DNA from 3 places in the Metabacillus sp. KH_069 genome. Region 1 is predicted to be linked to each of the others. Evidence: a T-box and tRNA genes for the amino acid it is inferred to sense, from the RefSeq annotation. Region 1 holds a T-box; the other regions hold tRNA genes.
What was found. The T-box of region 1 lies ahead of thrS (threonine--tRNA ligase). A T-box ahead of a tRNA ligase gene usually reads a tRNA of that ligase, here a tRNA-Thr.

Region 1 (4,403 bases):
CGAAACTTATTTTGCATATTAGGGCATCAATCATAGGATTGGTGTTTTTTTGTACGATAAAAATACGAATCGCTATGAATTTATCAAGCGAAATTTGAATTACTTTCCAATTCGGGTGAAATACTTGCCGGAATGCGTCTTTTAGTAGCCAGAGATGGTAAAATACTTTCCTAATTTAAAGAACACTATCTTTTTTCCATTTATCTCCCAGGTGATGCTTATGAATGGAACAAAAAAGATTTTTCTGAATAAATTGAAAGGAATAGTTGAAATAAACTGGAATGTATTGTAAACTCAGAAATAATTATTTGAAAAGTGATGAAAAGGACATGAGTCATTTTAAACGGTTTACAGAGAGGGAAGGATTGCTGGGAGCTTCCTAACGCAGAAAATGAACTTACCGCCTTGATACTGCACGGAGGAAATGCCGTGCCGCAGACGCTGCGTTAAAGCGCTGGAGCCATTTCTTTTTTTAAAAAAGGATGGAAAGCTGGGTGGAACCACGGGCAAACGCGCTCGTCCCTATTTTAGGGATGAGCGCGTTTTTTTAATTTCATAAAAAAAGTACAGATAAGGATACGAGTCATTTTGCCGGTTTACAGAGAGGGAAGGAAAGCTGAGAACTTCCTAATACAGGAGAATGAACTTACCGCCTTGGAACTGCACGGAGGAAATGCCGTGCCGCAGACGCTGCGTTAAAGCACTGGAGCCATTCTTTTTTTAAAAAATGAGAATGGAAAGCTGGGTGGAACCACGGGTGAACGCGCTCGTCCCTATTTTAGGGATGAGTGCGTTTTTTTATATTCTATCGAAATGAGGAGTGTTTTAAGATGAAGAACAAATTTTTATTGAAGGATTTGGCCAGCCGCAATCAAGAAAGGAAAAAAGTGATAGGAGGCAAGGTGAATGGGAAGCTCGTAAGTTTGAATGACATAGTGGATGAGATCGAAGAAGTACAGCTTATTACAATTGATTCTGATGAACGACAGGATTTCTTGAATCATACTTGCGCACAAGTTCTTGCACATGCTGTTAAGAGATTGTACAAAGGAGCGATTTTGGGAAATTGCTCCTATCAAAACAGCGGGTTTTACTATGAATTTCAACTGTCTCACAGCATTCGTGCCGAGGAACTCCCCATGATTGAACAGGAAATGCAGAACATACTTGGTGAAAAGCTGGAAATCGAACGTCTGGAATTGTCATATGAAAAAGCCGCTGCACTTTTATCTGAAAAAGGAGAAGAACTGAAACTTGAGCTTCTGGATGAACAAAGGGAAAACAACCCGATTTCCTTTTATAAGCATGGAGATTTTATCGATTTATACAGCGGGCCGCAGCTGCCTTTTGCAGAATTCATTAAAGCCTTTAAGTTATCTGCTGTTTCCGGCTCCTACTGGAAGGGAGATAAGAATAATCAAGTCATGCAGAGGGTTTCAGGGATTGCCTTTGCCAGTAAAAAAGAATTAGCTCTTCATATAAAAAAGATGGAAGAACTAAAAAAGCGGGATCACCGCAAGATTGGAAAAGAAATGGAGCTGTTCATGTTTTTAGAGGAAGCGCCCGGCATGCCTTTCTTTTTGCCAAACGGACAGCTGATGAGAAATGAGCTGCAGAATTTTCTCCGTGAGATTCAAGTGGAAGGGGGCTATCGTGAAGTGCAGACTCCATTGATGATGAATGAAAAGCTGTGGAGACAGTCAGGACACTGGGATCACTATCATGAAAATATGTATTTTTCTGATGTGGATGAAGCGAAGTTTGCATTAAAGCCTATGAATTGTCCGGGACACATGATGATTTATAAAAATCAGCTATATTCGTACAGGGACCTTCCAATCAGACTCGCAGAATTTGGCCAGGTTCACCGGCATGAATACAGCGGTGCTCTAAATGGGCTTTTAAGAGTCCGCACTTTCTGTCAGGACGATGCGCACTTGTTTGTCAGACCAGATCAGATTGAAGATGAGATGAAAAGCGTGCTTCTTCAGATTGACAAAGTTTATCGTACTTTCGGCTTTGATTATTCTGTTGAACTATCTACAAGACCACTAAACTCAATGGGTTCAAACCTCCTTTGGGAAAAGGCGGAAAAATCACTGAAACAAGTGCTTGAAGATCTTCATGTTGAATATCAAGTCAATGAAGGTGACGGAGCGTTTTACGGTCCGAAAATAGATTTTCACATTAAGGATGCCATGAAAAGAAGCCATCAGTGTGCAACAGTTCAGCTCGATTTTCAAATGCCTGAGAAATTCGATCTAAGCTATATGGATGAAAAGAATGAGAAGCAAAGACCCGTTGTCATTCACAGGGCCATATCGGGGTCGCTTGACAGGTTTCTCGGAATTTTGATCGAGCATTTTGCCGGAAACTTTCCTATATGGCTAGCGCCCATTCAAGCAGTGATTGTCCCGGTGGCAGAAGTTCATCTTCATTATGCCGAAAAGCTGAGAAATCAACTTGAGAAATGCGGGATACGAGTGAATTTAGACAGAAGCAGCGAGAAACTGAATTATAAAATCCGCATGGCACAAAAAAGCAGGGTTCCCTACATGCTTGTCATTGGAGATCAAGAAATAGAAAAAAACGAAGTGAATGTTAGAGTGCATGGCGGGAAGAGTTCAGAAGCTATGGCAATTGAACAGTTTAAGAGCATGCTTTCAGAAAAAATAGCTAAGCGGGAGCTCGGGTAAAGAGTTCTATATCAGATAAACGGAAGAAGAACTATAAAATCAATCGATATTCAGACTATTCTCTCATCTTCGCCTTATCTAGTTTACCATTCCTAATAAGTGGAACAAAGACAGTAAGGAGGAGTGAGAGTATGTCAAAAACATTGTTGAAATGGATGCTGCCGCTTTTTGCGGTAGGGATGACCATCGGATGTTCAGAGGGTACTTCAGACGATACGGAAAAAACAAATATGGAAGAAGCGGCTGAAACGGCAAATGAAGAATTGAAATCAGGCGCAATGGCTGAGATAAAAGATACGGAAAATAAAAATGTCGGAAAGGTTACGTTTACAGAGCATGAAAATCACATGATGATAGAAGCGAAAATGGAAGGGCTTGAACCTGGTTATCACGGTTTTCACATTCATGAAAAGGGTGTATGTGAACCTGATGCAGAAGGAGGTCCATTTACAACAGCCGAAGGTCACTTTAATCCTGATGAAAGCAGCCACTCTGAACATGCCGGAGATATGCCTTCCTTATTTGTAAATGAAGATGGCAAAGCTGAATTTTCAGCCGCATTTGACCGGGTAACCATGGAGCAGTTACTAGAACAGGAAAAAGCGATTATTGTACATGCAAATCCAGATAATGCTGCAAATATTCCAGACCGTTATCAATCAGAAGGAAAAGCAGGCCCTGATGAAGAAACGATGAAAACGGGCGATGCCGGTGACAGGCAGGCTTGCGGTGTGATAAAAAGTGTAGAAGAAAATTAAAGAGTTGAATTCTGATGAGAGCGATCGTTATGGATTTGGCTCTCTTTTTTTTATTGAAACCGATATACGATAGGGATCGCATAACAATGTTAACGTCTTTTTAATTTTGGCTCTTTTCGTAAATATTGTTGCTTTTAGACTAGATGTTTAAAACCATTAGTGCATTGTAGTGGAAGGAACTTGACTCCTGCGGGAAAATAGAGCGAAATGGAAGACCCCGCAGGCTCGCCGAGGAGGCTTCCACGCTCCCCGCGGAAAGCAAGTTCCTGCAGCGGAAAGGAACGGACAACTTTTATAATCAAAAACAACAATCTATGCGAAAACAGCCTTAATTTTTAATGTAACTTTCCAAATATTTCGAAACTAAATTCTGACTTCATTCGTATAAGTACTATTGAAAAGGAGGCAATGTGTTTGAACTATAAAAATTATGAAAAGAAACACGTTTTTGGAGTGATTGGTTTTTTGATTATTATCCTCATCCCTTATGCTTCAATATTAGTTCCTTTTATAGTAGCAGATGTCCTTTTTGCTTCTAACCTTACTTGGTTTTTTCAATTTTCTAATGAAACGTATTTGTTATACGGTGCGGGATTTTTATTGTGGGGGATTGCTGCATTAACTTTAGCCTTCAGAAATATTGATAAAAAGTCCATTGTCATCAGTGTTTTCATCTTATTTTTTAGTACCGCACCCTTAACATTTGGTGTCCTTCACCATAAAGAACTTAGTGATGAAGGAATTGCTTTTCATAACCTAATGTCTTTTGAAATTCAAAAGTACACTTGGGAAGAAATTGACCACGTTGTCTTTCATTTATCAAAAGAAAGAAGTAAGCCATCCAATATTGAAATTAGGTTTAAAGATGGAAAGCAAATTATGGTTGTAAAAAATGATCACTTCACAGCCAACTACCATTTGTTTACTCAGAAGATGAGAGATCACAACA
Region 2 (4,403 bases), 2.0 Mb from region 1:
TGTCATGCCGAGACGGTCAATCTCATGCATCGTATATACTTTAATTCCTTCTTCCTTGATTAATTCCTTTTCACCCTCATCAAGAGAGCGGGCACCGATAATCACAATATTTTCAGGCTTTACTTTGGGAGTATAGCCGCCAATTCTCGTTAACGTCTCATCGCCAAGTCCAATGCTCACAGCAAGCGGCATCCCATGAATATTGCCTGACGGCGAAGTGTCACCCGTATTAAGATCTCCATGTGCATCATACCAGATTACCCCAAGCTCTTTATAATGCTTTGAAACCCCTGCAAGTGTTCCAATCGCAATACTGTGGTCTCCGCCAAGCACCAGTGGAAACGAACCTGATTGAATCACTTCATCAACCTGTTCAGAAAGCTTCAAATTACCTTCTGATACCGCTTTCAAATTTCTTAAATTATTTAATGAAGAACTCTCCTCTTCACGGTTTGGACGTCCGATCTTTATATCGCCCTTATCTTCAATCTCATAATGCAGCCCTTCAAGACGCTCAACAACCCCAGCATATCTAATAGCACTTGGCCCCATGTCCACACCGCGGCGCATTTGTCCTAAATCCATTGGTACCCCGATAATTGATATTCTTTCTTTCATTTAAATCATCCCCCTTAGTAAGTAACTCTGTCTCTATTGTACTGATAAAAAGGGTGATGACTCAACTCGACAAAAACGTGTATATATATACAGAGTTTTCAGTAAAATAATTTGTACTGTATGGTGATAGCTTTAAATAGGGGAACAAGTGGTTGCAGCTGAATCGACTTTTCTGCGCAATAACCATAATTGGGGAATCTTAGAGGGTGTTTGTTTCCGCTTTTCTGCGTAAAATCCATAATTGTGGAATCATAGCGGGTGGGTGATTCCACTTTTCTGCGTAAAATCCATAATTGTGGAATCATAGCGGGTGGGTGATTCCACTTTTCTGCGTAAAATCCATAATTGTGGAATCATAGCGGGTGGGTGATTCCACTTTGCTTGTACAATAACCGTTATGGTGGAATCATAGAGGGAGTTGATTCCACTTTGCTGGCACAATAACCATAATTGTGGAATCATAGCGGGGGTTTGATTCCACTTTGCTGGCACAATAACCGTTATGGTGGAATCATAGCGGGCGTTTGATTCCACTTTTCTGCGCAATAACCGTTATGGTGGAATCATAACGGGTGTTTGACTACACTTTGCTAGCACACTACCCGTTATGGTGGAATCATAGCGGGGGTTGATTCCACTATGCTGCACATGAACCATAATTGTGGAATCATAGCTGGCCTTTGTTTCCACTTTGCCGCGCAATAAACAAAATTATGGAATCATTGAGGGGGACGGTTTCCACTTTGCTGCACAATAACCGTTATGGTGGAATCATAGAGGGTGTTTGACTCCACTTTGCTGGCACAATAACCAAAATTGTGGAACCATAGCGGATCTTTGATTACACATTTAAGTTCATGAACCATATTGTCGAGCGAAAATGATGTAATATCAATAGCAGCATAAAATAGATTAGTCTGTTCTGAAATGGATGGCAATTTTAAATCTGATCAGGCTTGGCCAGCCCGAACGAATCATGATACTTGCTGGCTTCAATTCGCAAGCAACAAAAAAGCCGTCAGACATAAAGTCTGACGGCTTTTACAGGGTACTTATGATGGAGCCTAGCGGGATCGAACCGCTGACCTCCTGCGTGCAAGGCAGGCGCTCTCCCAGCTGAGCTAAGGCCCCGATATAAAAAAAGAAGTTCTGGAGCGGAAGACGGGATTCGAACCCGCGACCCCCACCTTGGCAAGGTGGTGTTCTACCACTGAACTACTTCCGCAATAATGGTGTGCCATGAAGGACTCGAACCTTCGACCCTCTGATTAAAAGTCAGATGCTCTACCGACTGAGCTAATGGCACTTACTACTATTCGCATTTAAAATAAAAATGGCTGGGCTAGCTGGATTCGAACCAGCGCATGACGGAGTCAAAGTCCGTTGCCTTACCGCTTGGCTATAGCCCATCAATTATGTATGTAATCTATAAAATTCTAATTGACCGTAAAATGGTTTATGTTAACTAAACATATTATTTACAGTCTAGACAAGAACTATTCAGTTAAGTTTGTCTAAATGAAAGTGGTGGAGGGGGACGGATTCGAACCGCCGAACCCGGAGGGAGCGGATTTACAGTCCGCCGCGTTTAGCCACTTCGCTACCCCTCCACACATAAGTGGTGCCGGCAAGAGGACTTGAACCCCCAACCTACTGATTACAAGTCAGTTGCTCTACCAATTGAGCTACACCGGCATATAAAGTGAGAAATACAATAATGTTTATTCGCTTTTTAAAGTCGTCTGCTGCAAAGTCTTAATGGTGGAGGATGACGGGCTCGAACCGCCGACCCTCTGCTTGTAAGGCAGATGCTCTCCCAGCTGAGCTAATCCTCCGCATAAAAGATTGTATAATGTTTCACATATTAAGACTTACGTTTAAATGGTGACCCGTACGGGATTCGAACCCGTGTTACCGCCGTGAAAGGGCGGTGTCTTAACCGCTTGACCAACGGGCCGTTTTATTAGTTTAATGTAAGCTCCCAACCGGGCTTGAACCGATGACCTCTTCCTTACCATGGAAGTGCTCTACCGACTGAGCTATGGAAGCAAGGCTCCGCAGGTAGGACTCGAACCTACGACCGATCGGTTAACAGCCGATAGCTCTACCACTGAGCTACTGCGGAATAATGCTAGCCTGGCGACGTCCTACTCTTGCAGGGGGAAACCCCCAACTACCATCGGCGCTGAAGAGCTTAACTTCCGTGTTCGGCATGGGAACGGGTGTGACCTCTTCGCCATCATCACCAGACATAATGACAAAAATTATTATACTATGAAATCCGAAGATTTCAAGCTTTTTTTCGAAAGAATGTTATTCTTTCAAAACTAAATAACGTATGATAACAAGTTTCACTTTGATCTTACACTTTATTAGACTGTGGTTAAGTCCTCGAACGATTAGTATCTGTCAGCTCCACACGTCACCGCGCTTCCACCTCAGACCTATCAACCTGATCATCTTTCAGGGTTCTTACTCACTTACGTGATGGGAAATCTCATCTTGAGGGGGGCTTCATGCTTAGATGCTTTCAGCACTTATCCCTTCCGCACATAGCTACCCAGCGATGCCTTTGGCAAGACAACTGGTACACCAGCGGTGCGTCCATCCCGGTCCTCTCGTACTAAGGACAGCTCCTCTCAAATTTCCTGCGCCCACGACGGATAGGGACCGAACTGTCTCACGACGTTCTGAACCCAGCTCGCGTACCGCTTTAATGGGCGAACAGCCCAACCCTTGGGACCGACTACAGCCCCAGGATGCGATGAGCCGACATCGAGGTGCCAAACCTCCCCGTCGATGTGGACTCTTGGGGGAGATAAGCCTGTTATCCCCGGGGTAGCTTTTATCCGTTGAGCGATGGCCCTTCCATGCGGAACCACCGGATCACTAAGCCCGACTTTCGTCCCTGCTCGACTTGTAGGTCTCGCAGTCAAGCTCCCTTGTGCCTTTACACTCTGCGAATGATTTCCAACCATTCTGAGGGAACCTTTGGGCGCCTCCGTTACATTTTAGGAGGCGACCGCCCCAGTCAAACTGCCCACCTGACACTGTCTCCCAGCCCGATCAGGGCTGTGGGTTAGAATTTCAATACAGCAAGGGTAGTATCCCACCAATGCCTCCACCGAAGCTGGCGCTCCGGCTTCCAAGGCTCCTACCTATCCTGTACAAGCTGTACCAAAATTCAATATCAGGCTACAGTAAAGCTCCACGGGGTCTTTCCGTCCTGTCGCGGGTAACCTGCATCTTCACAGGTACTATAATTTCACCGAGTCTCTCGTTGAGACAGTGCCCAGATCGTTACGCCTTTCGTGCGGGTCGGAACTTACCCGACAAGGAATTTCGCTACCTTAGGACCGTTATAGTTACGGCCGCCGTTTACTGGGGCTTCGGTTCAAAGCTTCGCTTGCGCTAACCTCTCCCCTTAACCTTCCAGCACCGGGCAGGCGTCAGCCCCTATACTTCGCCTTGCGGCTTCGCAGAGACCTGTGTTTTTGCTAAACAGTCGCCTGGGCCTATTCACTGCGGCTTTTCAGGGCTATGAACCCTAAAAAGCACCCCTTCTCCCGAAGTTACGGGGTCATTTTGCCGAGTTCCTTAACGAGAGTTCTCTCGCTCACCTTAGGATTCTCTCCTCGCCTACCTGTGTCGGTTTGCGGTACGGGCACCTCTCACCTCGCTAGAGGCTTTTCTTGGCAGTGTGGAATCAGGAACTTCGGTACTAAATTTCCCTCGCCATCACAGCTCAGCCTTATATGAGAAGCGGATTTGCCTACTTCTCAGCC
Region 3 (4,403 bases), 2.0 Mb from region 1:
CTTCTCAAGTTCTTCATATGAAACTTTTTCTTTTCCTTGAATAGCAGCTGGAACAATAGTGGTTGCACCGATTACGATTGCTAACCCTAAACCAAGACTAACAATTACAACTTTCTTTGAATATTTCATAGTTGACCCCCAATATTGTTGTTATTAAAACCTGCCTCCAATGATTTTCTTTGAAGGTAACGGATTTGAAAATATAAGATATAGTGAGAGCGCTCGTAAGCCTTTTTTGTTTCTAACCGCTACAAAAATCCTCTGCTTTCGTTTTGCATTAAACATTGGGTTTTGTGTTTTTATGTTTAAACATAAAGTTAATCCAACTGTAATATTGAATTGAGTCTTAGATTCCTAATTTGGCAATCATCAATAAATAAAGAAAAAGCTGTTTTAAAATCAATTTCCTTTACTACTCATGCCATTTTAAATTTATCTTTGTTTAATGACTGGTACGCACACGATTTTATGTACACGATATTTTTGTAAAAATCGTATATTGGAGATAAATAAAAACGTTCCTTACAAAGTGTAAGAAACGTTAATTTGACAGCTTGACATACTGTTCAATGATACCGGTGGTCGGGGTCGAACCGACACTCCAGAGGAACACGATTTTGAGTCGTGCGCGTCTGCCAATTCCGCCACACCGGCAAATGAAATTGTGATGAAGATGGTGCCGAGGACCGGAATCGAACCGGTACGGTAGTCACCTACCGCAGGATTTTAAGTCCTGTGCGTCTGCCAGTTCCGCCACCCCGGCAAGGGTGATAAATAAAAATTGGAGGCGACACCCGGATTTGAACCGGGGATAAAGGTTTTGCAGACCTCTGCCTTACCACTTGGCTATGCCGCCTCAACTATTGGAGCGGAAGACGGGATTCGAACCCGCGACCCCCACCTTGGCAAGGTGGTGTTCTACCACTGAACTACTTCCGCAAATCGCTTTGTAATGTAGTTTATGCAGGAGCTGCACAAAGATGACTCTTAATGAAAAATGGCTGGGCTAGCTGGATTCGAACCAGCGCATGACGGAGTCAAAGTCCGTTGCCTTACCGCTTGGCTATAGCCCAAAACAAAAATAAAAACCCTATTAAGTAAAAAAAAGGGGCGACTGATGGGAATCGAACCCACGAATGCCAGAGCCACAATCTGGTGCGTTAACCACTTCGCCACAACCGCCATTATACTATATAAGATTAATTAAATTGGCAGGGGTAGTAGGACTCGAACCCACACCGGAGGTTTTGGAGACCTCTGTTCTACCTTTAAACTATACCCCTATATTCTTTTTATGAAAATGGTGGAGGGGGACGGATTCGAACCGCCGAACCCGGAGGGAGCGGATTTACAGTCCGCCGCGTTTAGCCACTTCGCTACCCCTCCACACTGTAAGTGGTGCCGGCAAGAGGACTTGAACCCCCAACCTACTGATTACAAGTCAGTTGCTCTACCAATTGAGCTACACCGGCATTTAAGTGTAAATGGTGGCTTGGGACGGAATCGAACCGCCGACACAAGGATTTTCAGTCCTTTGCTCTACCGACTGAGCTACCAAGCCATTTTATAATTTGTAGTACAATAATGATACATTCTTGAAACCTTCGCCCAAATTTCAGTAAGCTTAGCCAAGGAGCAGCTCAATTTGTGCGCTGATGCTTATGCTTCGAAGCTTATTCGATCGTGCTCTACCGACTGAGCTACCAAGCCATTTTATTCTTTTTTAATTAAGAATGGCGGTCCCGACCGGGATCGAACCGGCGATCTCCTGCGTGACAGGCAGGCATGTTAACCGCTACACCACGGGACCATTTGGTTGCGGGGACAGGATTTGAACCTGCGACCTTCGGGTTATGAGCCCGACGAGCTACCAGACTGCTCCACCCCGCGACAATAATAAATGAAGTTTTTGTGCTGCTGTATTCAGTAAAGATGGTGGAGGATGACGGGCTCGAACCGCCGACCCTCTGCTTGTAAGGCAGATGCTCTCCCAGCTGAGCTAATCCTCCGCAGTGAAAATGATGTTGGTGACCCGTACGGGATTCGAACCCGTGTTACCGCCGTGAAAGGGCGGTGTCTTAACCGCTTGACCAACGGGCCATTTATATAAATAGTGGCGGAGAGCAAGGGATTCGAACCCTTGAGACGGGTTACCGCCTACACGATTTCCAATCGTGCTCCTTCGGCCACTCGGACAGCTCTCCAAAATGGCTCCGCAGGTAGGACTCGAACCTACGACCGATCGGTTAACAGCCGATAGCTCTACCACTGAGCTACTGCGGAATAATATTTTCACTAGCCTGGCAACGTCCTACTCTCACAGGGGGAAACCCCCAACTACCATCGGCGCTAAAGAGCTTAACTTCCGTGTTCGGCATGGGAACGGGTGTGACCTCTTTGCCATCATCACCAGACATAGTGACAAAAATTATTATACTATGAAATCCGAAGATTTCAAGCTTTTTTTTCGAAAGAAGTTATTCTTTCAAAACTAGATAACGTTTGATAACAAGATTCACTTAAATGTTACACTTTATTAGACTGTGGTTAAGTCCTCGAACGATTAGTATCTGTCAGCTCCACACGTCACCGCGCTTCCACCTCAGACCTATCAACCTGATCATCTTTCAGGGTTCTTACTCACTTACGTGATGGGAAATCTCATCTTGAGGGGGGCTTCATGCTTAGATGCTTTCAGCACTTATCCCTTCCGCACATAGCTACCCAGCGATGCCTTTGGCAAGACAACTGGTACACCAGCGGTGCGTCCATCCCGGTCCTCTCGTACTAAGGACAGCTCCTCTCAAATTTCCTGCGCCCACGACGGATAGGGACCGAACTGTCTCACGACGTTCTGAACCCAGCTCGCGTACCGCTTTAATGGGCGAACAGCCCAACCCTTGGGACCGACTACAGCCCCAGGATGCGATGAGCCGACATCGAGGTGCCAAACCTCCCCGTCGATGTGGACTCTTGGGGGAGATAAGCCTGTTATCCCCGGGGTAGCTTTTATCCGTTGAGCGATGGCCCTTCCATGCGGAACCACCGGATCACTAAGCCCGACTTTCGTCCCTGCTCGACTTGTAGGTCTCGCAGTCAAGCTCCCTTGTGCCTTTACACTCTGCGAATGATTTCCAACCATTCTGAGGGAACCTTTGGGCGCCTCCGTTACATTTTAGGAGGCGACCGCCCCAGTCAAACTGCCCACCTGACACTGTCTCCCAGCCCGATCAGGGCTGTGGGTTAGAATTTCAATACAGCAAGGGTAGTATCCCACCAATGCCTCCACCGAAGCTGGCGCTCCGGCTTCCAAGGCTCCTACCTATCCTGTACAAGCTGTACCAAAATTCAATATCAGGCTACAGTAAAGCTCCACGGGGTCTTTCCGTCCTGTCGCGGGTAACCTGCATCTTCACAGGTACTATAATTTCACCGAGTCTCTCGTTGAGACAGTGCCCAGATCGTTACGCCTTTCGTGCGGGTCGGAACTTACCCGACAAGGAATTTCGCTACCTTAGGACCGTTATAGTTACGGCCGCCGTTTACTGGGGCTTCGGTTCAAAGCTTCGCTTGCGCTAACCTCTCCCCTTAACCTTCCAGCACCGGGCAGGCGTCAGCCCCTATACTTCGCCTTGCGGCTTCGCAGAGACCTGTGTTTTTGCTAAACAGTCGCCTGGGCCTATTCACTGCGGCTTTTCAGGGCTATGAACCCTAAAAAGCACCCCTTCTCCCGAAGTTACGGGGTCATTTTGCCGAGTTCCTTAACGAGAGTTCTCTCGCTCACCTTAGGATTCTCTCCTCGCCTACCTGTGTCGGTTTGCGGTACGGGCACCTCTCACCTCGCTAGAGGCTTTTCTTGGCAGTGTGGAATCAGGAACTTCGGTACTAAATTTCCCTCGCCATCACAGCTCAGCCTTATATGAGAAGCGGATTTGCCTGCTTCTCAGCCTAACTGCTTGGACGCGCATATCCAACAGCGCGCTTGCCCTATCCTCCTGCGTCCCCCCATTGCTCAAATGGTGAGGAGGTGGTACAGGAATATCAACCTGTTGTCCATCGCCTACGCCTTTCGGCCTCGGCTTAGGTCCCGACTAACCCTGAGCGGACGAGCCTTCCTCAGGAAACCTTAGGCATTCGGTGGAGGGGATTCTCACCCCTCTTTCGCTACTCATACCGGCATTCTCACTTCTAAGCGCTCCACCAGTCCTTACGGTCTAGCTTCAACGCCCTTAGAACGCTCTCCTACCACTGTTCGTAAGAACAGTCCACAGCTTCGGTGATACGTTTAGCCCCGGTACATTTTCGGCGCAGAGTCACTCGACCAGTGAGCTATTACGCACTCTTTAAATGGTGGCTGCTTCTAAGCCAACATCCTGGTTGTCTAAGCAACTCCACATCCTTTT

Region 2: it has a tRNA-Thr gene. The T-box ahead of thrS (threonine--tRNA ligase) is inferred to sense a tRNA for this amino acid. The anticodon was not compared.
Region 3: it has a tRNA-Thr gene. The T-box ahead of thrS (threonine--tRNA ligase) is inferred to sense a tRNA for this amino acid. The anticodon was not compared.

What each region holds. Positions count from the first base shown of each region.
Region 1 is NZ_CM174460.1:2,645,583-2,649,985, reverse strand. It holds gene AC3ISE_RS13115 (hypothetical protein) at 1-22, shown strand, start outside; T-box leader at 310-527, shown strand; T-box leader at 559-778, shown strand; gene thrS (threonine--tRNA ligase) at 831-2,696, shown strand; gene AC3ISE_RS13105 (superoxide dismutase family protein) at 2,828-3,454, shown strand; gene AC3ISE_RS13100 (hypothetical protein) at 3,869-4,403, shown strand, end outside.
Region 2 is NZ_CM174460.1:174,270-178,672, reverse strand. It holds gene rocF (arginase) at 1-618, opposite strand, end outside; tRNA gene AC3ISE_RS01030 (tRNA-Ala) at 1,677-1,749, opposite strand; tRNA gene AC3ISE_RS01025 (tRNA-Gly) at 1,769-1,843, opposite strand; tRNA gene AC3ISE_RS01020 (tRNA-Lys) at 1,849-1,924, opposite strand; tRNA gene AC3ISE_RS01015 (tRNA-Gln) at 1,953-2,027, opposite strand; tRNA gene AC3ISE_RS01010 (tRNA-Tyr) at 2,144-2,228, opposite strand; tRNA gene AC3ISE_RS01005 (tRNA-Thr) at 2,238-2,313, opposite strand; tRNA gene AC3ISE_RS01000 (tRNA-Val) at 2,378-2,453, opposite strand; tRNA gene AC3ISE_RS00995 (tRNA-Glu) at 2,501-2,575, opposite strand; tRNA gene AC3ISE_RS00990 (tRNA-Thr) at 2,595-2,667, opposite strand; tRNA gene AC3ISE_RS00985 (tRNA-Asn) at 2,672-2,743, opposite strand; rRNA gene rrf (5S ribosomal RNA) at 2,753-2,868, opposite strand; rRNA gene AC3ISE_RS00975 (23S ribosomal RNA) at 2,998-4,403, opposite strand, start outside.
Region 3 is NZ_CM174460.1:638,588-642,990, reverse strand. It holds gene AC3ISE_RS03390 (hypothetical protein) at 1-129, opposite strand, end outside; tRNA gene AC3ISE_RS03385 (tRNA-Leu) at 574-654, opposite strand; tRNA gene AC3ISE_RS03380 (tRNA-Leu) at 675-763, opposite strand; tRNA gene AC3ISE_RS03375 (tRNA-Cys) at 783-856, opposite strand; tRNA gene AC3ISE_RS03370 (tRNA-Gly) at 865-939, opposite strand; tRNA gene AC3ISE_RS03365 (tRNA-Gln) at 999-1,073, opposite strand; tRNA gene AC3ISE_RS03360 (tRNA-His) at 1,110-1,182, opposite strand; tRNA gene AC3ISE_RS03355 (tRNA-Trp) at 1,210-1,283, opposite strand; tRNA gene AC3ISE_RS03350 (tRNA-Tyr) at 1,302-1,386, opposite strand; tRNA gene AC3ISE_RS03345 (tRNA-Thr) at 1,397-1,472, opposite strand; tRNA gene AC3ISE_RS03340 (tRNA-Phe) at 1,486-1,561, opposite strand; tRNA gene AC3ISE_RS03335 (tRNA-Asp) at 1,735-1,810, opposite strand; tRNA gene AC3ISE_RS03330 (tRNA-Met) at 1,814-1,890, opposite strand; tRNA gene AC3ISE_RS03325 (tRNA-Val) at 1,934-2,009, opposite strand; tRNA gene AC3ISE_RS03320 (tRNA-Glu) at 2,026-2,100, opposite strand; tRNA gene AC3ISE_RS03315 (tRNA-Ser) at 2,115-2,204, opposite strand; tRNA gene AC3ISE_RS03310 (tRNA-Asn) at 2,209-2,283, opposite strand; rRNA gene rrf (5S ribosomal RNA) at 2,299-2,414, opposite strand; rRNA gene AC3ISE_RS03300 (23S ribosomal RNA) at 2,544-4,403, opposite strand, start outside.